Regions from separate parts of the Catenuloplanes atrovinosus genome, predicted to be linked through region 2. Evidence: riboswitches for the same ligand, from Rfam matches in the RefSeq annotation. Region 2 holds a riboswitch; each other region holds the start of a gene.
The links. A riboswitch is a leader RNA that binds a small molecule or an ion and turns the genes downstream of it on or off. The one in region 2 is predicted to bind cyclic di-AMP.
Positions count from the first base shown of each region.

Region 1: another riboswitch for cyclic di-AMP. It lies ahead of J2S41_RS27870 (C40 family peptidase); the one in region 2 lies ahead of J2S41_RS31825 (coiled-coil domain-containing protein).
Region 3: another riboswitch for cyclic di-AMP. It lies ahead of J2S41_RS34440 (C40 family peptidase); the one in region 2 lies ahead of J2S41_RS31825 (coiled-coil domain-containing protein).

Region 1 is NZ_JAVDYB010000001.1:6,301,554-6,306,910, forward strand. Features, by position in the region: gene J2S41_RS27855 (helix-turn-helix domain-containing protein) at 1-457, shown strand, start outside; gene J2S41_RS27860 (helix-turn-helix domain-containing protein) at 566-1,393, shown strand; gene J2S41_RS27865 (DUF6232 family protein) at 1,571-2,026, opposite strand; cyclic di-AMP (ydaO/yuaA leader) riboswitch at 2,810-2,954, shown strand; gene J2S41_RS27870 (C40 family peptidase) at 2,963-3,991, shown strand; gene J2S41_RS27875 (DUF6642 family protein) at 4,039-4,659, opposite strand; gene J2S41_RS27880 (sigma-70 family RNA polymerase sigma factor) at 4,847-5,357, opposite strand, start outside.
Region 2 is NZ_JAVDYB010000001.1:7,136,863-7,149,324, forward strand. Features, by position in the region: partial or broken gene J2S41_RS31795 (immune inhibitor A domain-containing protein) at 347-1,921, shown strand; gene J2S41_RS31800 (SDR family oxidoreductase) at 1,965-2,699, opposite strand; gene J2S41_RS31805 (SDR family NAD(P)-dependent oxidoreductase) at 2,770-3,549, opposite strand; gene J2S41_RS31810 (50S ribosomal protein L36) at 3,596-3,718, shown strand; gene J2S41_RS31815 (HAD family hydrolase) at 3,872-4,552, opposite strand; gene J2S41_RS31820 (glycosyl hydrolase) at 4,699-7,620, shown strand; gene J2S41_RS31825 (coiled-coil domain-containing protein) at 7,662-8,657, opposite strand; cyclic di-AMP (ydaO/yuaA leader) riboswitch at 8,660-8,790, opposite strand; gene J2S41_RS31830 (glycoside hydrolase family 65 protein) at 9,008-11,374, opposite strand; gene J2S41_RS31835 (HAD family hydrolase) at 11,434-12,186, opposite strand; gene J2S41_RS31840 (ABC transporter ATP-binding protein) at 12,400-12,462, opposite strand, start outside.
Region 3 is NZ_JAVDYB010000001.1:7,735,706-7,741,062, reverse strand. Features, by position in the region: tRNA gene J2S41_RS34455 (tRNA-Gly) at 592-662, opposite strand; gene J2S41_RS34450 (pyridoxamine 5'-phosphate oxidase family protein) at 710-1,231, opposite strand; gene dcd (dCTP deaminase) at 1,286-1,864, shown strand; gene J2S41_RS34440 (C40 family peptidase) at 1,965-2,903, opposite strand; cyclic di-AMP (ydaO/yuaA leader) riboswitch at 2,966-3,139, opposite strand; gene J2S41_RS34435 (LamG domain-containing protein) at 3,278-4,099, opposite strand; gene J2S41_RS34430 (C40 family peptidase) at 4,297-5,166, opposite strand.

The DNA of each region.
Region 1 (5,357 bases), 840 kb from region 2:
CAGCGCCGCCGTGCCGTCCCAGGTCGAGCCGGACGACGTGGCGGTCCGCGTCGGCCTGCGCCTGCGCCGCCAGGAGGAGCTGTTCTCCCGCCCGGTCCCGCCGACGCTGCAGGTCGTGCTGGACGAGGCGAGCCTGCATCGTCACATCGGCGGCCGGCAGGTGCTGCGTGAGCAGCTGGAGCGGCTGCGCACCGACGGCACGAAAGATCACGTCACGCTGCAGATCCTGCCGTTCACGGCGGAGAGCTACGGCGCGACCGGGCAGTTCAACCTGCTCTCCTTCGAGGCCGGTACGCCGGACGTCGTCTACATCGAGTCGACGCCGACGGTCGCGCTGGTCGACCAGCCCGCGGAGGTCGAGACCTACCGGCAGACCTTCGCCCGACTGCAGAAGCTCGCACTCAACCCCAGCGAGTCCCTCGAAATGATCAACAAAATGGTCACCCAGATGGTCTGACCACCCCTAGTCAGGTGCGGCTACGCGATGACACACGATCAGAGCGAAGACCCAGGCCACGGACCACGGTCGACGAAGCGCACGGTTGCGGCGCGACAGGGCCCCTCGATGGGGCGGCGGCGCCTCAGCCACGCGCTGAAGGCGGCCCGGGAGGCGGCCGGCAAGACCCGCGCCGAGGTGGCGGCCGCCATGGACTGGTCGCTGTCGAAGGTGATTCGCATCGAGGCCGGCACCGTCGGCATTTCCACGATCGACGCCCGCGCGCTGACCGGGCTGTACGGCATCACCGAGCCCGACCGGGTGGAGGAGATCCTCGGCCTGGCCCGCAACTCGCGCCTGCGCACCTGGTGGTCGACGCTGCGCGACCGGGTCAACCCGTCCTACTACGCCTACATCGGGCTGGAGGACGAGAGCGTGGAGGTGCTTTACTTCGCCCCGACCACGCTGCCCACGCTGTTGCAGACCCGCGGCTTCGCGGCCGGCGGCGCGCCGGTGCGGCCGATGGACGAGGACGACCGGGACACCCGGATCAACGTGCGGCTCCGGCGCCAGGAGGAGATCCTCAACAAGAGGCGCCCGCCCCGGATCACCGCGATCATCGACGAGGCCGTGCTGCACCGGATCGCGCACGCGCCGAAGCGGGCGCCGGAGCAGCTCACCCACCTGGTCTCGCTGAGCGCGTCGCCGCACATCACGATCCAGGTGCTGCCGTTCAGCGCGGGCCCGCCGCCGGTGGTGGCGCCGTTCGCGATCCTGCAGTTCCCGGACCCGGAGGACGCGGACGTCATGTTCGTGGAGAACGCGGTCACCGACGAGGTCATCGACCGCCCCGAGGAGGTCCGGCCGTACCTCGACGTCTTCCGCGAGTTGCGGGACAAGGCGCTGGACCCGGCGGAGTCACTGGCGATGATCAAGGAAATCGTCGGCGGCGAATGACGAAGCGCCTTTCCGGCCGGAACCGCCAAAGGCGCCATGGTCATGGGCGCGCCCGGGGAAGCGCGCCCATGATCTCCCAATGTGGTCCGTGAACCAGCGGGCTATCTGAAGGGGTCGTGTCGTGCCGCCACACCCCGGTCCGGAATTGTCACTCGGGCACGGACATCGTGCTTCGACTCACATGCTGTACGGGTCGATCGACGACACCGGCGCCCGGACGGCACCGAGCTTCGCGACCTCCTGTGCGCGCACCAGTGCGCGGGAGATCTGGCCGTACTGCCTCTCGTTGTCGCTGACGAACAGCCGGACCGTCATGCCGTGGTAATCGCCCCAGAGTTCCCAGACGCGCGGCCGGGTGCGATTGCCGACCACGCCGAGCAGCATCGGCACCAGCGCCGCCGCGCCGAGCACGACGTAGGTGGCCGGGCCGAGCCCCTGGAGACCGTTGCCGAAGCTGAGTGCCGCGAAGACCGCCAGCAGGCTCACCCCTGAGGCGGCCACCGCACGCACCGTGAGCCGGTCGAATGGGCCTCGCACGGTGCGCAGCCCTGCCAGCTCGCTGGTCGGCCAGCGCCGGCCGCCGACCTCGAAGTACTCGGGGGTGACGATGACGTCGGCCGTCTCGAACGCCACCCGGGTGCTCGGCGCGGCACCGGGAGATACGTAGCGACGGGTTGAACGCGGCGAGTAACGAGCGCTATTCTCCATCGGAGTCCTCCTGCGGCTCTTTAGGAGTTGGTCTGTTGTTTACGGCGATCGCGGGTGGTGTTTCCGGTTGCCGCCGGTCACCACCCCGCGTCCGCCGCGGTGGCTTTCCCCGCCCCCGGGGAAAGACGATCTCCGGAGTCCTGTGGCGTGGACTCCGAGGATCACGTGATGCGTTAGCGCGCGCTGCGGGAAAATCGCCTGGGCTCCCGTGCCGAGAAGCGTCTCCCTTGCGGGAGAACCCTGAGACCTCCCCAATGGCCATACTCCCAACCGCACGCCACTAATGGGAAGGGGGCAATCTGCCACCTGGCAGATTTCCACCCGTCAGGGCTGCGCGGCAGACGATTTCCTGTGGCGTTTATACGCATTTGCCCGAGAAGTGGAACGGGAAGCGTCCGCAAGAACTCGCAAATTGCGTATTCCGCGCGTTCATCACCGCCGCCGCATCGATCAATTACTCCAAGAAGGCATTCCTTTACTCTCCGCTATCACGAAATTTGCCCCATTCTCGGCGAAAGCCCACAGATGACCGCCGTCACCCTTTCGATACTCCGATTTGGTCGTTACCGTGGGTGGGCCGGACCTGGTCCGCAGTCACTCCCCCCGGAATGACGCCAGCCCGGCGCCGCCGAATCGCCCGGCCTCGGCCGGCGGTGCACCCCCGCACCGTCCGGAATCGAGCCCGCCGATCGCCGGTCCTGCCGGGCCCACCCGGCGTGGCCCTCGAGCGGTGTTGCGGCGAACCGGGGACCCATCAGAGTCCCATCCGGGGTGAATCCGTGCGCACGCGCGGTAGGGCGTCCTTCTGGCCCGAATCCGTCAGCTAACCCGGTAGGCGGCAGGGAAGAAGGGTCCACCCCGTTGTCAGCTTCGCGTGCGATCCTGCGCGCCACCGTGCTGGCGGCCATCGCGGTCGGCGTTCTCGCGCCGGCCACCGCCGTCCACGCCGAGCCGTCCAGCGCCGACCTCACCAAGCAGATCGACAAGGCTTCCCACGAGCTGGAAGTCGTGATCGAGTCCTACAACAAGCTCAATGAGGAGCTGAAGGCCACCCAGGCCGCCGCGAAGCAGCTCAGCGACAAGACCGCCGCGCTCGAGGAGCAGGTCAAGGAGGCGAGCACCTCCGTCGGCCAGCTCGCCAATCGGGCCTACAAGTCCGGCCGCTTCGGCGAGGCGAACACGTTGCTCACGCTCACCGACAGCCAGGACCTGGTCGCCGGCCTCAGCGTGCTCGAGCAGCTCGCCGAGACGCGCAACGACGAGGTCGCCGTCTACACCGCCACCGAGGCGCAGTACGCCGAGGAGAAGGCCAAGCTCGACGCCGCCGAGAAGAAGCAGAAGGCGCAGCGGGACGAGGCCGCCAAGCGCCGGGCCGGCATCGAGGGCGAGCTGAAGAACCTGTACTCGCTGCGCAAGGCCGCGTACGGGCGGGAGCAGGAGGAGGCGGCCGCGCGGACGCCGGTGAACAACGGCGGCAACAACGGCGGCGGTGGCAGCAACGGCGGTGGTGGCAACAACGGTGGCGGCGCCGTCCCGAGCGCGCCCGCCGGGTCGAGCAGCGTGGTCCAGTTCGCCTACGCGCAGCTCGGCAAGCCGTACATCTACGGCTCCGCGGGCCCGAACGGATTCGACTGCTCCGGCCTGGTGAAGGCGGCGTGGGCGACGGCCGGCAAGTCGCTGCCGCACAACGCGGCCATGCAGTGGAACGTGGTGGCGCACATACCCGCCTCCGCGGTGAAGCCGGGCGACATGGTCTTCTACCGCGATCTGGCGCACGTCGCGATCGCCATCGGCGGCGGCAAGGTGATCCACGCGCCCCGGCCGGGCGAGGTGCTCACCATCGCACCGATCAACATGATGCCGCCGTACGGCTACGGCCGGGTCAGATAGGCGGCACGGCGCGAAAGGGCGGGTACCCCACGGGTGCCCGCCCTTTCTCACACCGCGGTGGCCTGCACCGGCACCCGCCCGCGCGTGCCCGGCCGCCAGGTGCGCCCGTTCGCGTAGACGATCCGGAAACCCAGGTAGGCGGCCAGCTCCCGCCACGGCCCGGAGCCCATCCGCTTCTCCGCCGCGTTCACCATCGCGCCGTTGGCCAGCACGTCCAGCAGTACGGTCTCGAACGCGGCCGAGTCCACCCAGTCGACCTCGCGGGTGTAGCCGCACACCATCGCGGCGCCGGAGACGTCCAGGAAGTCCAGCAGCGTGGCGTCCGAGGCCTTCAGCACGGAGCAGGACCCGAAGTAGAGGCGCTTGTCCTGGCAGCGCCCGGCCAGTTGCTCCGCCACGTCGTCCAGCTCGACCGCGGCCTTGTCGGTCAGGCACAGCCGGCCCGGCTCGCCGTGCATGGCGAAGAACCCCACGCGGTAGTCGCTGTACTGCTTCAGCAGCCACCGGTCGAGGAAGTAGCTCAGCTCCTCGGGGGTGGCCACGTCACGGTAGATGAACCGAATCCGGCGCAGGCGCTCCAGCAGTTCCAGCGTGGGGATGACGGAGCCTCGCTCGTAGAGGTCCCGGTGCCACTGACCCTCCACGCAGAAGATGCCGCCGCGCGCCACATCGCCTCCCCCGAGCTGTGGTTTCCCGTACCCCGCAGGCGACCCTACCCATCCCGCGCCGCCCTGCCCATCGCTGACGCGGTGGCCATCGCGACGCGACGCGGCCGCAGTGACGAACGCAACGGCCGGCCCCGGGGATCGGGACCGGCCGGTTCGTTCGTACCGCCGAGGGGTGTGGGGTTGTGGTCTAGGCCGCCTGGAGGCCCTCCGCGCGGGCCAGCTCGCGCAGCCGGCCGAGCGCCTGGATCTCCAGCTGGCGGATCCGCTCCCGGGAGAGCGAGAACCGCGAGGCCACCTCGGTCAGCGAGTGCTCACGGCCGTCCTCCAGGCCGTACCGCGCGCGCATGATGCCGGCGGAGCGGTCGTCGAGGTGGTTGAGCAGGCCCTCGATGCGCTGACGCTCCAGGCCGGTGAGCACGATCTCCTCCGGCGAGGGGGCGTCCGAGTCGGCGACCAGGTCGCCGAGGTTGGTGTCGCCGTCGTCGCCGACCGGGGTGTCCAGCGACACCGTGTCCTGCGACCAGCGGATCAGCTCCAGCACCCGCTCCACGGTCACGCCCAGCGCGGTCGCGATCTGCGCCGGCTCGGGGTCGGACCCCAGCTCGCGGGTGAGCTGGCGGGTGACGTTGCGCATGCGGTTGACGTCCTCCACCAGGTGGACGGGGAGCCGCACGGTGCGCTCCTGCTGCGCGATGGCG
Region 2 (12,462 bases):
CGACATCGGACCGCAACACTTCATCGCTAGATCCAGATACATAAGATCTTAGGCTGTCTCTCCAGACCGGCCCGGCACCCGAGGGCCGGCAGCTGGAGGGAAGGAGCCTGCCCTCGTGAAGAGGCAACTCAGCGTGGTCGTGGCCGGAACCCTGGTCGCGGCCCTGGTGGCGGCACCGGCGGAGGCCGCACCGAGCGCACTCACCACGGACGTGGAACCCACGGCCGTGCTGGGTGAGGACAATCTGCCGCACCCGCTCGCCGAGCAGCGCGAGGCGGAGCGGACCGAGGCGCTCGAAAAGCTCATCGCGGGTACGACGACCACGGAGCGGCGGAACGGGTCCGAGGTGATCCGGCTCGGCGGCAACCGGTTCGTCGAGTACCGCAAGAAGGAGACCAAGACCGACCCGGTCCTGACGTTCCTGGTCGAGTTCGGCGACCGGATCTACCCGCGTGCCGGTGGGACGCCCGGGCCGCTGCACAACGCGATCCCGGAGCCGGACCGGGTGTGGGACGGCGGCGCCACCGACGACAACACCACGATCTGGGAGCCGGACTTCAGCCCGGCCCACTACGAGGACCTGCTGTTCGCCAAGAACTAGGAGTCGATGGCGAACTTCTACTACAAGCAGTCCGGTGGCCGGTACACGGTCGGCGGTGACGTCTCCGAGTGGGTGACGGTCCCCTACAACGAGGCGCGGTACGGCAGCAACGCCGTGCCGCAGAGCGACGGCTACTGGAACTTCGTCAAGGACAGCGCCACCGCCTGGTACCAGGCGCAGCTCGCCGCCGGGCAGACGCCCGAGCAGGTGAAGGCGTACCTGACGTCGTTCGACAGCTGGGACCGTGACGACTTCGACGACGACGGCGACTTCAACGAGCCGGACGGGTACGTCGACCACTTCCAGGCCGTGCACGCCGGCATGGGCGAGGAGGCCGGCGGCGGCGCCGAGGGGACGGACGCGATCTGGGCGCACCGCTGGTACGCGTTCTCCAACCTGCGCGGCACCGCCGGCCCGGCCGGCAACCTGGCCGGCGGCGTGCAGATCGGCGACACCGGCATCTGGATCGGCGACTACACCACCGAGCCGGAGAACGGCGGCCTCGGCGTCTTCGTCCACGAGTACGGTCACGACCTGGGCCTGCCGGACCTCTACGACACGGCCGGCGGCGAGAACGGCACCGGCTTCTGGTCCGTGATGTCCTCCGGCTCGTGGCTCGGCCGCGGCAACCCGACGATCGGCTCCACGCCCGGCTACATGGGCGCCTGGGAGAAGATCTGGCTCGGCTGGTCCGACTTCGTCACGGTGAACCCGGGGAGGTCGAAGTACGTGACGCTGGGCAGCGCGGCCTACGGTGACGGCATCCTGCCGGAGGCGGTGGTCATCCCGCTGGCCGACGGCGGCTACTACGCCGCGGAGTACCGCTCCTACACCGGATACGACGAGACGCTCCGGCTCGGGCCGTACAACTGGGGCTGGGCGAACTCGCGGCCGGACTGGGCCGAGCGCTTCCCGTACCAGGACGGCCTGCTGATCTGGTACGTCAACCCCGCGGTGGGGAACAACAACACCAGCGTCCACCCCGGCACCGGACTGACGCTGCCGGTCGACGCGCGCCCCGCGCCGATCACGTTCCCGGACGGCACGCTGCTCAGCAACCGCCGCCAGCCGTTCGACGCCACGTTCGGCCTGCAGGCGACGGACCCGGTGACGTTCCACCGCAACGGTGAGCCGGTCTCGGTGCCCCGGCGACCCGCGATCCCGGTCTTCGACGACTCGGACCCGCTGCGCTACTGGAACGCCGCCAACCCGCAGCACTCGGTCAAGGTGGCCGGCGCGGGCGTGAAGATCGAGGTCAAGACGCAGCTCGGCGGCCTGGTCCCGCTGATGACGCTGAAGGTGACCCCGCCCGCGAAGTGACCGCGTGAGGGCCCGGCGCTCCCCCGCCGGGCCCTCACCGCCGTCAGACGATCCCGCCGTTGGCGCGGACCACCTGGCCGTTGATCCAGCGGCCGGGCCCGGCCAGGAACGCGACCACCTCGGCCGCGTCCTCCGGCGTGCCGAGCCGCTCCAGCGGCGGCTGCTTGGCCATGTGGTCGATCGTGGCCTGGTCCTTGCCGTCGAAGAAGAACGAGGTCGCGGTCGGGCCGGGCGCCACCGCGTTGACCGTGATGTCCCGGCCGCGCATCTCCCGTGCGATCACCATGGTCATCGCCTCCACCGCGCCCTTGCTGGCCACGTACGCCGCGTAGCCGGGCAGTCCGAGGCCGATCACCGAGGTGGAGAAGTTGATGATCGAGCCGCCGTTCCGGACGCGCCGGGCGGCCTGCTGGGAGACCACGAACGCGCCCCGGATGTTGACCCGGTGCACCCGGTCCAGCGTGTCCAGGTCGTACTCGGCGATCGGCGCGAGCACCATGATGCCGGCCGCGTTGACGACCACGTCCACGCCGCCGAAGCTCGCCTCGGCCGCGTCGAACACGGCCGTGACGTCCGCCTCCTCGGCCACGTCCGCCTGGACCGCGATGGCCCGGCCGCCGGCCGTGGTGATCTCCTTGACCACCGTCTCCGCCTCGGCCTGCTTCCCGACGTAGACCACTACGATCGCGTACCCGTCCGCGGCGAGGCGCAGCGCCGTCTGCCGCCCGATGCCCCGGGATCCGCCGGTCACGATCGCCACCCGGGTGTTCTCCGCCATGATCATTCCCCTCTCGCATCAGCGCTTCGATGACGTCGATACTAACGCTAACACAAGGACGTTATCGACGCTAACGACCGAGAGCTGCACCACCGTTGACCTGCACGACCTGCGCGGTCACGTAGCCCGCACCGGGCGAGGCCAGCCAGTGCACGGTCTCCGCGACGTCGACCACCGTGCCGGCCCGGCCGTTGTGCGTCTGGCGCAGCAGCCGCTCGCGGCGCTCGTCGGTCATGCCGTCGCCGAAGAACTCGGTGCCCTCCACATACCCGGGCGCCACCACGTTCACCGTGATGCCGCGCGGGCCGAGCGCGGACGACAGATCGAACGCGTACGGATGCAGCGCCGCCTTCGCCGCGCCGTAGGAGCCGTTGCCCGACCCCCGGTACGCCGCGATCGAGCTCAGCAGCACGATCCGCCCGCCGTCCGTGAGCACGTCCGCCAACGCCTCGACCAGCAGCACCGCGGTGAGCACGTTGGACTCGAAGTTGCCCTGCCAGTGCTCCCGCACGGTGAGCAGCCGGTCCAGCTCGGGACGGCCGGTGTCGTGCGCGCTCGGCGGGCCCTGCCGCGTCACGTTCCCGCCCGCGTTCGCCACCACCACGTCGACCCGGCCGTGACGCTCGACGACCTCGTCGCGTACCCGCAGCGCCTGATCCGTGTCGGTGAGGTCGGCCGCGATCGCGTGCACCGAGCCGGAGCCCTGCGCCTCGATCCCCGCCGCGGCGCGGTCCAGCACGTCCGCGCGCCGGCCGACGATCACCACGTCCGCCGCGTCGCGCGCGAACCGCGCGGCCACCGCCTGTCCCGTGCCGGTACCGCCGCCACTGACCACCACGACCCGCCCCATAGCGCCCTCCCGGAATATCGCCAAGCTGAAAATCATTGTCAGAAACATGAAGGTACGCAGCTCACTCAGGTCACTCGCCCGCAAGCCCGGCTCGCAGGTGGTCCGCCGCCGCGGCCGCGTCACGGTCGTCAACCGCCGCAACCCCCGCTGGAACGGCCGGCAGGGCTAGGACGGGCCTGTGGATCTCGTCGAGCCGAGGCGAGGTGCGGGTGTCGTCCGGCGTGCGGCGCGGAAGTCCACATACTGCTTCCCCGACGTGCGGGCAGGCGGCACCCGGGCCACGCCCGAGGCCGGCGAAGATCCGCAAGCCGCGCCGGTCGCCCTAGAAGTGCTTGCGCAGCGCGGTGAACGACGGCAGCTCGAGCACGCCGGTGTCGGCCGGGTCGAGGGCGGCGTGCTCCAGCTCCCAGGTGTGCGGGTGCGGGATGAAGACCGCGTTCCACCCGGCCCGGCGCGCCGGGATGATGTCCGACTTCGGAGAGTTCCCGATCATCCAGGTGTCGGCCGGGTCGAACGCCATCGACTCGGTCAGCCGCAGGTAGGTGGCGAGGTCCTTCTCCCGCACCACGTGCACGCTGCCGAAGTGCCCGGCCAGCCCGGAGGCGGCCAGCTTCCGGCGCTGCTCCGCGTCGTCGCCCTTGGTCAGCAGCGCCAGCTCGTGCCGGGTGCCGAGGTCGGCGAGCGTCTCCGCGACCTCCGGCATCAGCTCGACCCGGTCGAAGACCAGCGCGGCGGCCAGCTCCTCGATCTCGCGGCGCTCCGCCTCGGTGGCCGGGCGCTCGTGCAGCCGCTCGAAGCACTCCCGCAGGTTGCGCAGGAAGACGCGGCTGCCGTACCCGTAGGTGGCCGCGTTGGCGCGCTCGACGTCGTTGAGCACGGCGCGGATCGCGGCGTGCTCCAGCGTGGGGTGCGCCAGCCAGGCGAGGAAGTCGTCGACCACGCGGATGAAGAGGATGTTGTTCTCCCACAGCGTGTCGTCCGCATCGAAGACCAGGGTGCCCATGCCGGACATCCGATCACGCGGCCGGATCGGTGTCGCGCGGGTTTCCTGAGGTATTGACCACAGACCCGGTCCGTTCCTATGGTCGTATCAACCGACGTTGTTGAAACGTTTCACGAACCCGGCGGGCACCCGGGGAAAGGTCGGACATGAGTGGACTGAGGCGCCGTACCGTGCTGGCTCTGGGAGCGGGCACGCTGGCGGCCGGCTGGGGCGCGGTCCCGGCCGAGGCGGACACCGGCCGGAACGACTTCGCCCGTCCCGCGACCGGGTTACGGCCGTACTTCCGCTGGTGGTGGCCGGACGGGCTGGTCGACCCCGCGGAGATCCGGCGCGAGGTGGACCAGATCGCGGCGGCCGGGTTCGGCGGCGCGGAGATCGCGGCCGTGCACCACAGCGTGCGGGACAAGGCCGCGCTGGACACCGCCGGTCACGGCTGGGGCACCGCGGCGTGGACCCGCGGCGTCGAGGCCGCGCTCGACCAGGCCGCCCGGCGCGGCATCACCATCGACCTGACGATCGGCCCGTCCTGGCCGGCCGCGGTCCCGACCGTCACGCCGGACGGCCCGGCCGCGGTGCAGGAGCTGGCGCACGGCGTGGCCACCGTGGCGGCCGGCGGCACGTTCGACGGCCCGGTGCCGGCCTCGGTGACCGCCGCCGCGCCGTCCGTCACCCGGCAGACGCTGATCGCGGTGCAGGCGGTGCGGGTGGACCCGGCCAACGCCACGCGCAAGGAGACCGGGCTGGCCGCGGACTCCGTCACCGACCTCACCGCGCGCGTGACGGACGGGCGGCTGACCTGGACCGCGCCGGCCGACGGCGACTACCTGGTGCTCGCCTACTGGCAGCGCGGGTCCGGGCAGGAGCCGGAGTCCGGGCCGCACACCAGCCCGGACGCGTACGTGGTGGACCACTTCAGCGCGGCCGGCACCCAGGCGGTGATCGACTTCTGGGAGGCGCGGCTGCTCACGCCGCGCATCCGGGCGCTGCTGCGCCGCGCCGGCGGCTCCCTCTTCGAGGACTCGATCGAGCTGGAGACGCACGCGCTCAACTGGACGCCCGCGATGCTCACCGAATTCCAGCGTCGCCGGGGGTACGACCTGCGCCCCTACCTGCCCGCGGTGGTACGGGTGAAGGAGGCGACGGTCTACGCGTTCGACGCGGCGACGAGCCGCCGGGTGCGCGCGGACTACTGGCAGACGATCTCCGATCTGTTCACCGAGCACCACTTCGTGCCGCTGACCCGCTGGGCGCACTCGCTCGGGCTGACGTTCCGGGCCCAGCCGTACGGGCTGGAGACGGACGCGATCGCGGCGTCCGCCGTGGTCGACGTGCCGGAGGGCGAGTCGCTGGGGTTCAAGAACCTGGACGACTACCGGTGCCTGGCCGGTGGGCGGGACATGGGCGGGCGGGCGCTGCTGTCCTGCGAGGCGGGCGCGTACCAGGGCGGCGCCTACAACACCACGTGGAAGAGGCTGCTGCGCACGATGGGTGGCGCGTACGCGGCGGGGCTGAACCAGACCGTGTTCCACGGCTTCTCGTACGCGACCGCGCCCGGTGCGGCCTGGCCCGGCTTCGCCGCGTTCACGCCGTACTCCGGCGCGATCGGCTACGCCGAGTCGTGGGGCCCACGGCAGCCGAGCTGGCGGCATGCGCCGGACGTGGCCGCCTACCTGGGCCGGGTGCACCTGGCCGGCCGGATCGGCGTGAACCGGGTCGACGCGGCGGTCTTCCGGCAGAAGGGCTACAGCAAGACCGGCATCGGCGCGTCCTGGTTCACCTCGGACGGCGTACCGTCCGGGTGGACGCACCAGATGATCAGCGCGCCGCTGCTGGCGCTGCCCAGCGCGACGGTCCGCGACGGCCGGCTGGCCCCGGACGGCCCGGCCTACCGGGTGCTGCTGGTGGAGCCGGACCCGTTCTCCGGCTCGGCCGCGACGCTGGACCTGCCGTCCGCGCGCCGAATCCTCGCGCTGGCGCGGCAGGGCCTGCCGGTCGTGCTGCTCGGCGACTGGTCCGCCGCCACCGTGCCGGGCCGGGCCACCGGCGACGAGGACGTCGCGCTGCGCGCGCTGCTGGCCGAGCTGACCGCGCTGCCCCGGGTACGGACCGTGGCCGCGAAGACCGAGGTCGGCGCCGCGCTGGCGAGCCTCGGGCTGCGGCCGGCCGTCTCCTACGCGCGGACGTCCACGCTGTTGCACGGGCACCGGGTGGACCGCGGGACCGACTACTACTACCTGGTCAACGGCAAGCACGCGGAGACGGTCAAGCCGCCGGTGGCCGCGATCGACCACGACGTGACGCTGCAGCGGTCGAGCCGGACGGCGGTGCCGTACCGGATCGACCCGTGGACCGGCGCGCGTGAGCGGATCGCGGTCTACACCGCGGACGGCGACCGGGTGACGATGCGGGTGGCGTTGCAGCCGGGCGAGTCGGCGATCGTGGTGCTGGACGCGCCCGGCGCGGCGAACCGGCACGTGACCGCGACGACCGCGGACCGGGTGCTGGCCACGGAGCGCGGGCTGACGCTGCGCGCCGCGACCGGTGGCACGTACACCGCGACGCTGGACGACGGGCGGACCGTGAGCCGGACGATCCCGGCGGTGCCGGCGCCGATCCCGCTCACCCGGTGGACGCTGCGGGTGGCGGACTGGCGGCCGGGGTCCAGTGCGACCGAGACGCTCTCCGTGACGCACACGGTGGAGCTGGACGGGCTGCGGCCGTGGACAGAGCTCCCGGGGCTGGCGGACGTGTCCGGCGTCGGGCGGTACACGGCCGTGGTGGACGTGCCGGCGTGCGCCGGGGCGTACCTCGGCCTGGGCGAGGTCTTCGACACCGCCCGGGTGACCGTGAACGGGCGCGCGGTGCCGGTGAGCCCGCTGAACCCGGTGGCGGACGTGGGGCCGTACCTGCACGAGGGCCGGAACACGATCGAGGTGGAGGTGGCGACCACGCTGAACAACCGGCTGCGGGTCGCCGATCCGGCGGTCTACGGCGTGGCGCCGCGCCAGGCCTACGGGCTGACCGGGCCGGTCACGCTGATTCCGTACGGCGAGGTGCGGGTCTGGTGACGAAGGAGCCCGCGGCGCGTGCCGCGGGCTCCTTCGTCACGTCAGATGACGGATAGATGCACGTGGTTCGTATGGTCACCGGACGGGGTGCCGCCGCCCGCGTACGACTGCCAGCCGCTCGACGGTAGCCAGATCCGGCTGTACCAGATCACGTAGAGCACGCCGAGCCGGTCCGCGTTCTTGATGTAGAAGTTGGCCAGGTTGTCGCCGTAGGCCTTGTCCGCACCGAACGCGACGCCGCCGAAGCCGCTCGCCTGCGCCGACCAGTCGCAGGCCCGGCCGCGCGGATGCTCACCACCGTCCTCGGCGCTGCGATAGCAGGAGACGAAGTGGTTGAAGCCGGCCGACTTGGTCTGCTGGTAGGCGTGCAGCAGGCGGGGGGTGATGCAGCCGCCGGTCGTGGGGTCGTCCACGGTGCAGCTCTCGGCCGGGAACGAGCCGTCCGCGCCGCGCTCGGTCGCGACCGCGACCGCCGCGGAGCCGCTGCCGGACTGCACGTTCGCCGCGGCGCCGCCGCCCGCGGCCTTCAGCGCGTTCTCCGCCTGCTTCTTCCGCTTGTCCATGGTCTCGACCTGCTTCTTCTGCTCACCGATCTCAGCCTCGATGGCAGACTTCGCACGGGTGGCCTCGTCCTTGGCCTCGACCAGGTTCTGTACCTGCTTCTCCTGGTTGATCGTCATGGTCTCGAGCAACGTCGCACGGTCCATGAAACCGTTGCCCTCGGAGACGTTCAGCATCGCGACCATGGGGGCGAGGCGACCGTTGCGGTAGGTCCGGCCGGCCAGCTCGCCCACCGTCTCCTCGCGCTTCTTGAGGTCGGCCTCGATGGTCTTGAGCTCCTCGGTCAGCTCCTTCTGGCGCTTCTCCGAGGCGGCGAGCTTGTTCTTCGCCTCGATGTAGCCCTTGCTGGCCGCGTCGAGCTGCTTCCTGAGCTGTTCCGTGCCGCCCTCGTCGATCGCGTAGGCGGGCGCTGCGAACGCTGCGGTGGCAACGCTCGCCAGCAGCACGGCGAGTGCCGCTATTCGCCGTAGGCGCATCATGTTCCTCTCCTCAACCGCCGGCCGGGTTAGCTGACGGGTTCGGGATGGGAACGACACCCCTACCGCTGGCGCGGATTCACCCCACGAACGTGGTTCCCCGACTCGCTGAGCGATTTGGCGGTGGTCGCCACGGGCACCGGGCGCGCCCGCCGATGACGACCGGCGGCAAGACTACCCAGTCGCTGCTAGGACGACCGCTCTAGATCCGGAAACTTAAGAATTCCCTATAGTGACGCAAAGTGCCCGCTCAATAACAGGAAACCATAGAGACACATCGACACGGTATGCGAAAAGGCCGCCCCGGATAATCGGGGCGACCTTTCCTATACTAATTGTCGAACAGTCAATTACAGAGAGCTTGCACGACGGGCCGGTGCGCGGCCCGCGGGCTGGTGCGGCTCCGGCCCCACGTGGGTCCGCTCCGGGATTCCCATCGTCACCGGCTTGTCCGCCGACACCGTCACCAGCTCGCCGTGGTGCACAAGTGTGATGCTCTTCTCACCGGTGCCGTTACGCAGCGAATAGGTGACCTCGTCGCTGCGTACATCCACCCGCAGCCGCAGCCCGCGCCAGAGCAACGCGAACTCCATCCGGGTGATCCGCTCCGGCAGCCGCGGGTTGAACGACAGCTGGCCGCCGTGGTCCCGCATGCCGCCGAGGCCCATCACCAGCGAGATCCACGAGCCGCCGAGCGACGCCACGTGCAGGCCCTCGCGCGCGTTGTTGTGCAGGTCGTGCAGGTCCATCAGCGCGGCCTCGCCCAGGTAGTCGTGGGCGAGCTCCAGGTGGCCGGTCTCCGCCGCCAGCACCGCCTGGGTGCACGCGGACAGCGACGAGTCGCGGACCGTCCGGGCCTCGTAGTAGGCGAAGTTGCGCGCCTTCTCCTCGTCGCTGAACGCGTCGCCGCGCCACAGCATCGCGAGGACCAGGTCGGCCTGCTTCACCACCTGCTTGCGGTACAGGTCGAAGTACGGGTAGTTGAGCAGCAGCGGGTAGTTCTCCTGCGGCGTGCCCTCGAAGTCCCACTCCTGCAGCCGGGTGAAGCCCTCCGACTGCTGGTGCACGCCCAGTTCGTGGTCGTACGGCAGGTGCACGGCCGCGCCCGCGTCCCGCCAGCCGGCGATCTCCTCGTCGTCGACGCCGGCCGCCCGGGCCTTGTCCGGGTACTTCAGCGCCACGTCCGCCGCGGCGTAGAGGTTCAGCTGCGCCATCAGGTTGGTGTAGATGTTGTCGTCGACCACGGCCGTGTACTCGTCCGGGCCGGTCACGCCGTCGATGTGGAAGCGGCCGTGCCGGTCGTGGTGGCCGAGCGAACGCCACAGCCGGGCCGTCTCGATCAGCAGGTCGAAGCCGTAGTCGTGCTCGAAGTCCTCGTCACCGGTGGCGAGCACGTAACGCCGGGCCGCGTCCGCGATGTCCGCCGCGATGTGGAACGCGGCGGTGCCGGCCGGCCAGTACGCGGAGCACTCGTGCCCGCGGATGGTCCGCCACGGGAACGCGGCACCGCGCAGGCCGAGCGTCTCGGCCCGCTCCTTGGCCAGGTCGAGGGTGGCGTGCCGCCAGCGCAGCACGTCCTTGGCCGCGTCCGGCTGCGTGTACGTGAGCACCGGCAGCACGAACGTCTCCGAGTCCCAGAACGTGTGGCCGTCGTACCCGGGGCCGGTGAGCCCCTTCGACGCGATCGGCCGCATCTCCGCCCGGGCGCCGGCCTGCAGCACGTGGAACAGCGCGAAGCGCACCGCCTGCTGCACCTCCGGGTCGCCCTCGACCTTGACGTCCGAGTGGTCCCAGAACGCGTCGAGGTACTCCCGCTGCGCCGCGACCAGCCCGTCCCAGCCGGTGAGCCGGGCGCTGGCCAGCGCGGCGCCGACCTGGTCCCGCAGCGCGGGCACCGAGCGGCGCGACGACCAGCCGTACGCGATGAACTTGACGATCCGCAGCTTCTGACCCGGCTCGAGCATGCAGGCGACCGTGGTGCGCAGCCAGTCCGGGTTGCCCTCGGTCTTGACCATGTGGCGGCCCTCGGTCTCCACCACGTGCTCCATCGCGGCGGCCATCCGCAGCTTGCTCGTCTTGGTGCTGTGGATCAGCAGCCCGCCCAGTTCCTGGGTGAGCTCCTCCTCCGCCAGCAGCGGCGACTCCAGCAGCGCCGCGACCCGGGGGTCGCGCTTGGTGGGCGGCAACTGCTCGTTCGCCACCAGCTCGGACTGCACGATCACCCGGGCCGGGCCGTTGACCGGCTCGACCTCGTAGGCGATCGCGGCGATCGCGCGCTGGGTGAACGACACCAGCCGGGTCGAGCGCACCCGCACCGACCGGCCGGCCGGCGAGACCCACTCGACCTCGCGCTCCAGCGTCCCGGCCCGCATGTCCAGCACGCGCTCGTGGGAGACCAGGTCGCCGTACCGGACGTCGAACGGCTCGTCGTCGACGAGCAGCCGGATCGGCTTGCCGTTCGTCACGTTCACGATCGTCTGCCCGGACTCCGGGAAGCCGTAGCCGGCCTCCGCGTAGGGCAGCGGCCGGAGCTCGTAGAAGGAGTTCAGGTACGTGCCCGGCAGACCGTGCGGCTCGCCCTCGTCCAGGTTGGCCCGGAGGCCGATGTGGCCGTTGGAGAGCGCGAACACGGACTCCGACTGTGCCAGGACGTCGAGGTCGAGCCGCGTCTCGCGGACATGCCAGGGCTCGACCGGATAAGCCCGCTCTCGGATCACAGCGATCCCTTTCAGTGTTGATCTGAGCCCGTCGGTGAACCACCGGCGGGTTGCCGTCCCTATCGGGGCTCGCCGCCGTCCAGGAGTTCGGCGAGATCCGATACGACGATGTCGGCGCCGTGGGCACGCAACGCGTCCGCGTGCCCGACCCGGTCCACTCCGACCACAAACCCGAAGCCGCCGGCCCTGCCGGCCTCGACGCCCGCCAGTGCGTCCTCGAAAACCGCCGCGTTGCGAGGGTCGACGCCGAGCCTCTTCGCGGCGGCGAGGAACGTGTCCGGCGCGGGCTTGCCGGGCAGTCCCTCGGCCCGGGCGACCACACCGTCGACCCGTTCCTCCAGCAGATCCTCGATGCCGGCCGCGCGCAGCACGTCGCGGCAGTTGGCGCTCGCGGAGACGACGGCGGTCCGCATCCCCGCATCCCGCACCGCATGCAGGTAGGTGACCGAGCCGTCGTACACCAGTACCTTGCCCTCGGCGATGTACTTCAACACCAGGACGTTCTTACGATTTCCGATGCCGTTGACGGTCTCGGCGTCGACGCCGTCGTCCGGGGAGCCCTCCGGGAGCACGATGCCCCGGGACGCCAGGAATGTTCGTACGCCGTCGGCGCGCTGACGGCCGTCCACGTACATGAGGTAGTCGGAGCCGGGATCGAAGGGGACGAAGGGCATGCCCTCCGCCGCGGCGCGCCTGCTCAGGTACTCGTCGAAGGTCTCCTTCCAGGCCGCGTTGTGCACCAGCGCGGTCTGGGTGAGGACTCCGTCGAGATCGAACAGACAGGCAGTCACGTGAGGTGGAAGACCAAGCACCCGCTCAATTTAACTGTGAAACGGAAAGTTAACCGGATTTCGGCGGTGTCAAACCCCGGGCGCGGCGCCTCGTATGGTGCCCCTTCTCCCAGGTTATCGCCGGTCAGCCCACCTCCGTGGGAAAACGTTGAACCTTTCGTGTCGCCCGTCCGGCACAAGAGATCGCACAAAGGGTCCGTCGGTCCCGGGCCGTTCGACCCACATTGTTGATCTTCACCGCCAGCCCACGTCGATCCGGTCACCTCGCTCGTCGAAGAAGTGCAGCGCGTCCATCCG
Region 3 (5,357 bases), 600 kb from region 2:
GCTCGCCAGGCGACGCGGGTTATCCAGGTCGTACACCGCCTTACCCGACCAGTTCAACCGCCGGTCGAGCCGCACCATCCGTCGGCCCGTGCAGATCCGCCAAATCCGCCACCACCACATACGGTCGCTGATCCCCATATCGAGACCCAGCAGGCGCCCGCACACCCTCAGCGCTCATGGCAACGCCCCCTCCCACCAGCCACCCCACACAACGATAGTCCTCTCACCCACCCGCCGAGGGCAGCGCAGAACGCCACGAAGCAGCACAACCTGGACCGAAGACGCTCAACAATCGCTCGACCAGGTCGTCTATCACCACATGGAGGCTGCGGGCGCTACCCACGCGCCCGCTGATCTACCAGTCTGATGGCACGTTGGTGGCACGCAGCCGGCTCTTCGGCGCGGAGCGCGAGAGTCGCGTCGCCGCCGAGCGGGTAACGTGTGCCGATCTCATCGGCGACGGTCGATACCGCTGCCCCCAGGTCACCGATGAACGCAACCACCGGGACGTGGGGTTTCCGGGGCTCGGCCCCGGAGCAGAATGCGAGAAGGCCCCGGCTCGCGCACTCCGCGAGCAGGGCTCCGACGACGAGCGGGTGACGGGAATCGAACCCGCACTGTCAGCTTGGGAAGCTGATGTTCTGCCATTGAACTACACCCGCGTGGTGCGGACCCACTCTACCTGGTTGCCCGATCCGTACGCGAGCGCCTATGCCTGTGAGTCGCCGGAGGCGGCGATGACGATTTCGACGGAGGGGGCGTGGTCGCGCCAGACCTGGACGGCGGGGCGGGCGGTGGTGTCGGTGGCGAGGGGGGTGGCGCCGCCGCGGCCGTGGCGGGCGAGCATGGCGACGTCGATGGTGAATTCGTAGAGGCGCCAGTCGACGTGGGGTTCGGCGCGGAGGTCGCCGGCGAGGCGGGTGATGCGGGCGAGGTCGGTGACGGCGTGGGCGTGGCCGGCGAGGTAGGCCTCGTCGTCGCTGTCCTCGGGCGGGAAGCTGTGCAGCGCGTAGCGGCCGTCGCGGTCGAGGTCGCGGCGCTTGGGGGAGTCGACGATGAAGCAGAAGAGGCCCTCGTCGGTGATGACGGGGCTGACGGGGTGGACGCGGGGGCCGCCGTCGGAGCGGACGGTGGCGAGGTAGCCGAGGCCCGGACCGTACTGCTGCATGAGGGAGCGGATGGCGGCGGCCAAACCGGGCTGTGACGAGGCGAAAGCGGTCCAGGTAGCCATGCCGCAATCCTATCGAACATGCGTTCTAACGGCCAGCTTGGTTAAGGTGTCCGGATGCTGCTTTCCGACCGGGATCTGGTCGCCGAGATCAAGGCTGGCACGCTGGCGCTCGATCCGTTCGAGGCCGCGCTGGTCCAGCCGTCCAGCATCGACGTGCGGCTCGACCGGCTGTTCCGGGTCTTCAACAATCACCTGTACACGCATATCGACCCGTCCGTGCAGCAGGACGATCTCACGTCCGAGGTCGAGGTGCCGGTGGGTCAGCCGTTCGTGCTGCACCCGGGGGAGTTCGTGCTGGCCTCCACGCTGGAGGTGATCTCGCTGGGTGACCAGTTGGCCGGGCGGCTGGAGGGCAAGAGCAGCCTGGGCCGGCTGGGTCTGCTGACGCACTCGACGGCCGGCTTCATCGACCCGGGCTTCAGCGGCCACGTCACGCTGGAGTTGTCGAACGTGGCGAATCTGCCGATCACGCTGTGGCCGGGCATGAAGATCGGGCAGCTGTGCATCTTCCGGCTGTCGTCGCCGGCCGAGCATCCGTACGGCTCGGAGGTCTACGGCTCCCGCTACCAGGGCCAGCGCGGCCCCACGCCGAGCCGCTCCTGGCGCAACTGGCGCACCTGGCCGACGGCATGAGCGCCGCCGGCATGAGAGTCGCCGGCATGAGAAAGGCCGGCATGAGAAAGGCCGGCATGAGAAAGGCCGCCCTGCAGGGCGGCCTTCCACGTCGTACGGGTTAGAGCGGGCTGCCGAAGCTGTGCACCGGCATCGCGTCCATCTTCATCATCCGTACCGGTTCCGCCGGGTTGGGTGCGTGCACCACCCAGCCGTTGCCCGCGTACATGCCGACGTGACTGAGGTCGGCGCGGTAGAAGACGAAGTCGGCCACCTGTAGTTCGTCGCGGCTGACCGACTTCATCAGCCCGCGCTGCGCGGCCGCGTTGTGCGGGAAGGACATGCCGATCTGCGCGTACGCCGCGAGCATCAGGCCGGAGCAGTCGAAGGCGTCCGGGCCGGCCGCACCCCAGACGTACGGCTTGCCGATCTGCGCGCACGCGAACTTGATCACGACGCTGCGCTTGCCGCCGGGGTACTCGTACGGGCAGGGCGCCGGGGCCAGCTCGCCGCCGCCGCCGTTGCCGTAGACCTGGAGCCGGAGCTTCTGCAGCTCGTCGACCTTGGCGTTGATCTCCTTGGTCTTCTGGCTGAGCTCCGCCTCCTGCGTGGTGAGGTCGGCGATGAGCGCGTCCAGCGGCGCCTTCTCCGCCTCCAGCTGCTCCTTCAGCTCGACGACCTCGGCGATGTCGCGGCCCTGGGTCCGGGCGAAGTGGTCGAGCAGCTCCAGCTGGTTGGTCAGCGTGGTGGGCGAGCCGGTCAGCAGGATGGATCCGAGCGTGCTCGCCGGGCCGGTCTTGTACTCCTCCGCCGCGATCACGCCGACCCGGCCCATGACCAGGTCGACCTCCGCCTGCAGCGGCTGAATCCTGGTGCCCAGCACCTCCGCCTGCTTTTTCTTCTTCTGCAGCTCCTGGCGGGTGGAGTTGTGCTTCTCGATCGTAGGCTCGAGCTCGGTCCACGCCTCGTCGATCTGCTTCTCCACCTCCGCCACGGTCGGTTCCGCGTGGGCGGCGGTGCCGCCGAGCGTGACCACCAGGGCGGTGGTCAGCGCGCACATCGCACCGACTATGACGGACCGATTTCGGAGTGCGGCAATGCCTGCCACCGAAGTCTTGCTCCCTCGTGTCCCTGACCGCCTACCGGGTTAGCTGACGGGTTCGGGCGGGTGAGGCCGGTGCAGAAGCGCTCACCACAGGGTCATCGCCCTACCGTCGGTGGGTGGCCGACGGATTCACCCCAAGTGCGCCTTGGGTCCCCGGTTCATCCGAGTGAATGATTCGGCGGTGTCAGGCTCGCGGCGACCGGGGGTGATCGCGCGTCGTCGAGCCTGGCGATCCCCAAGATTAGAGAGGCAAAACGGACGCCGCAAGCCGATCTACCTCAAAAATCGGTACGTACAAACGCCGTCGCGGTACGTTATGCAACTGTCCGTTAATTGATCGTCACGTATACATCGTCGATCTGGCCGGCATATTGATCGTTGTTGGCCGTCACACTCTTCCCGCCGATTCGCAGCGGCTCGGTATTCGCGATGGACAGCCGGACCGGGAGCTTGACGGTGCCGCGCGCCGCCCCGTCGACCCTGATCGACAGCGTGCCGCGGTTCCGCACGCATCCGACCGTGTGCCACCGCCCGTCGGCCACCCGCACCGGCGCGATCACCCGGTAGATGCGGGTCGGGCTGGCCACCACGCAGCTCGGCCGGCCGGCGATCCCGTCCACCTGCAGCTTGTACTGGGTGCCGCCGCCGACCGAGAAGCCCTTCTGCAGCACGTTCGCGCCGGCCGAGGTGTCGGTGGGCCGCATCAGCACGGACGCGCCGTACTGGAACCGCCGGGTGCCGGGGTTGAGCGCGGCGGGGTGGCCGCCCTCCAGGATCGCGCGCGGGCAGTTCTGCGGCAGCGCGGTGCAGCGCGCCGGGAAGGCCGCGGCCCAGCCGGCACCGTGCCGGGCGAGGCCGAGCACGCCGCCGACCGCGGTCCGCGCGCGCATGCCGTACCGGCCGGTGAGGTCCAGGAACTGCCGGCCCGCACCGCCGTCGAACGTGTACCGGACCGCGATCGGCCCGGCCGCGGCCCGCGCCACCTCGGACGGAGCCGAGGTGGTCTCCTCGTCCACGAAGGCCTCCGGCGAGAACACGGCGGCCGAGCGCGAGGGTGAGGGGGAGGCCGGCGGCGCGGACGCCGTGGAGGACGGCGACGGCGCTGGCGACCCGCCGGACACCACCACCGCGCCCGTGAGCAGTGCGAGCACCGCACCTCCCACGGCGACCGCAGCCACCCGGCCGGTCAGCATTACTGGCATACGGCGTGAATCCGACATTCCCCCATTGTGGGTATTGCCGGTCCCGCCGCCCGGCCCACCCACCGCAGCCGGCCGCAAAAATCATGCAAAAGCAGGAGCCCTCGCCGGTACGTCCGGCGAGGGCTCCACTGCGAAACGGCGCGGCGTCAGCCGTACCGGCGGAAGCCGACCACCGGCATCACGTCGATGCGCAGCACCTCGACCGACATGCCCGGCTGCGGCGCGTGCACCATCATGCCGTTACCGAGGTAGATGCCGTCGTGGCTGAGGCTGCTGTTGAAGAACACCACGTCGCCCTTCTGGGCCTGGTCCGCGGGTATCGACGTCCCCATGTTCCACTGCGAGACGGTGCTGTGCGGCAGGCTGATGCCGGCCGCCGCGTAGGAGAACGCGACCAGACCGGAGCAGTCGAACGAGCCCGGGCCGGCCGCGCCGAACACGTACGGCTTGCCGAGCTGCGCACACGCGGTCGCCACGACGGTCGCGGCCACGCCGCTGGCGCCGGAGGACGAGCAGTTGCCGTCGGAGGGCGAGGTGCTGCCGCTGCTCGGGACGTTGGCCACCGAGCCGTACGCCTCCTCCTGCAGCTTCTCCAGCTCGTCGAGTTCCTTCTCGACCTGCGTTTTCTTGTCCGCGAGCTCCTTGTCCCGCTTCTCCTGCTCGGAGACGACCTTGTCCAGCGCGGCCTTCTGCTTGTCCATCTCGCTGCGGGCGGCGGTGACGGCCTCGATGTCCTGCCGCTCGCCCTCGGCCAGCCGGTCCAGGTAGATCAGCTGGTCCGTCAGCGCGGTGGGTGAGCTGGTCTGCAGGATCGAGTTCAGCCCGGACGCGGGACCCGCACGGTACGACCGGTTGGCCATCACGCCGACCTTGTCGACCGCGGCCTTCATCTGGTCGTTGAGCGGCTTCATCTTCGCTTCGAGCTCGGACCGCTTCTTCTGGTTCGCCTTCAGGTCGTTGTGGACCTTGTTGTACTCCTCGATCGTCGGCTCGAGCTCCGCCCACTTCTCATCCATCTGAGCCTCGATCTCCGCGAGGGTGGGCTCAGCATGAGCGGGGGTGGAGAGCAGCGTCAGGCTGAAGAGAACAGCCGCGCCGGCCGAGATTAAAGCGCGCGTCAACACACGATGGGGACGCAACGAGAGCCTGGGCGTCACCGTGGCTCGCCTCCGTGGGGGGTGAGAGGTCTGCCGGACCGGAATCGGAA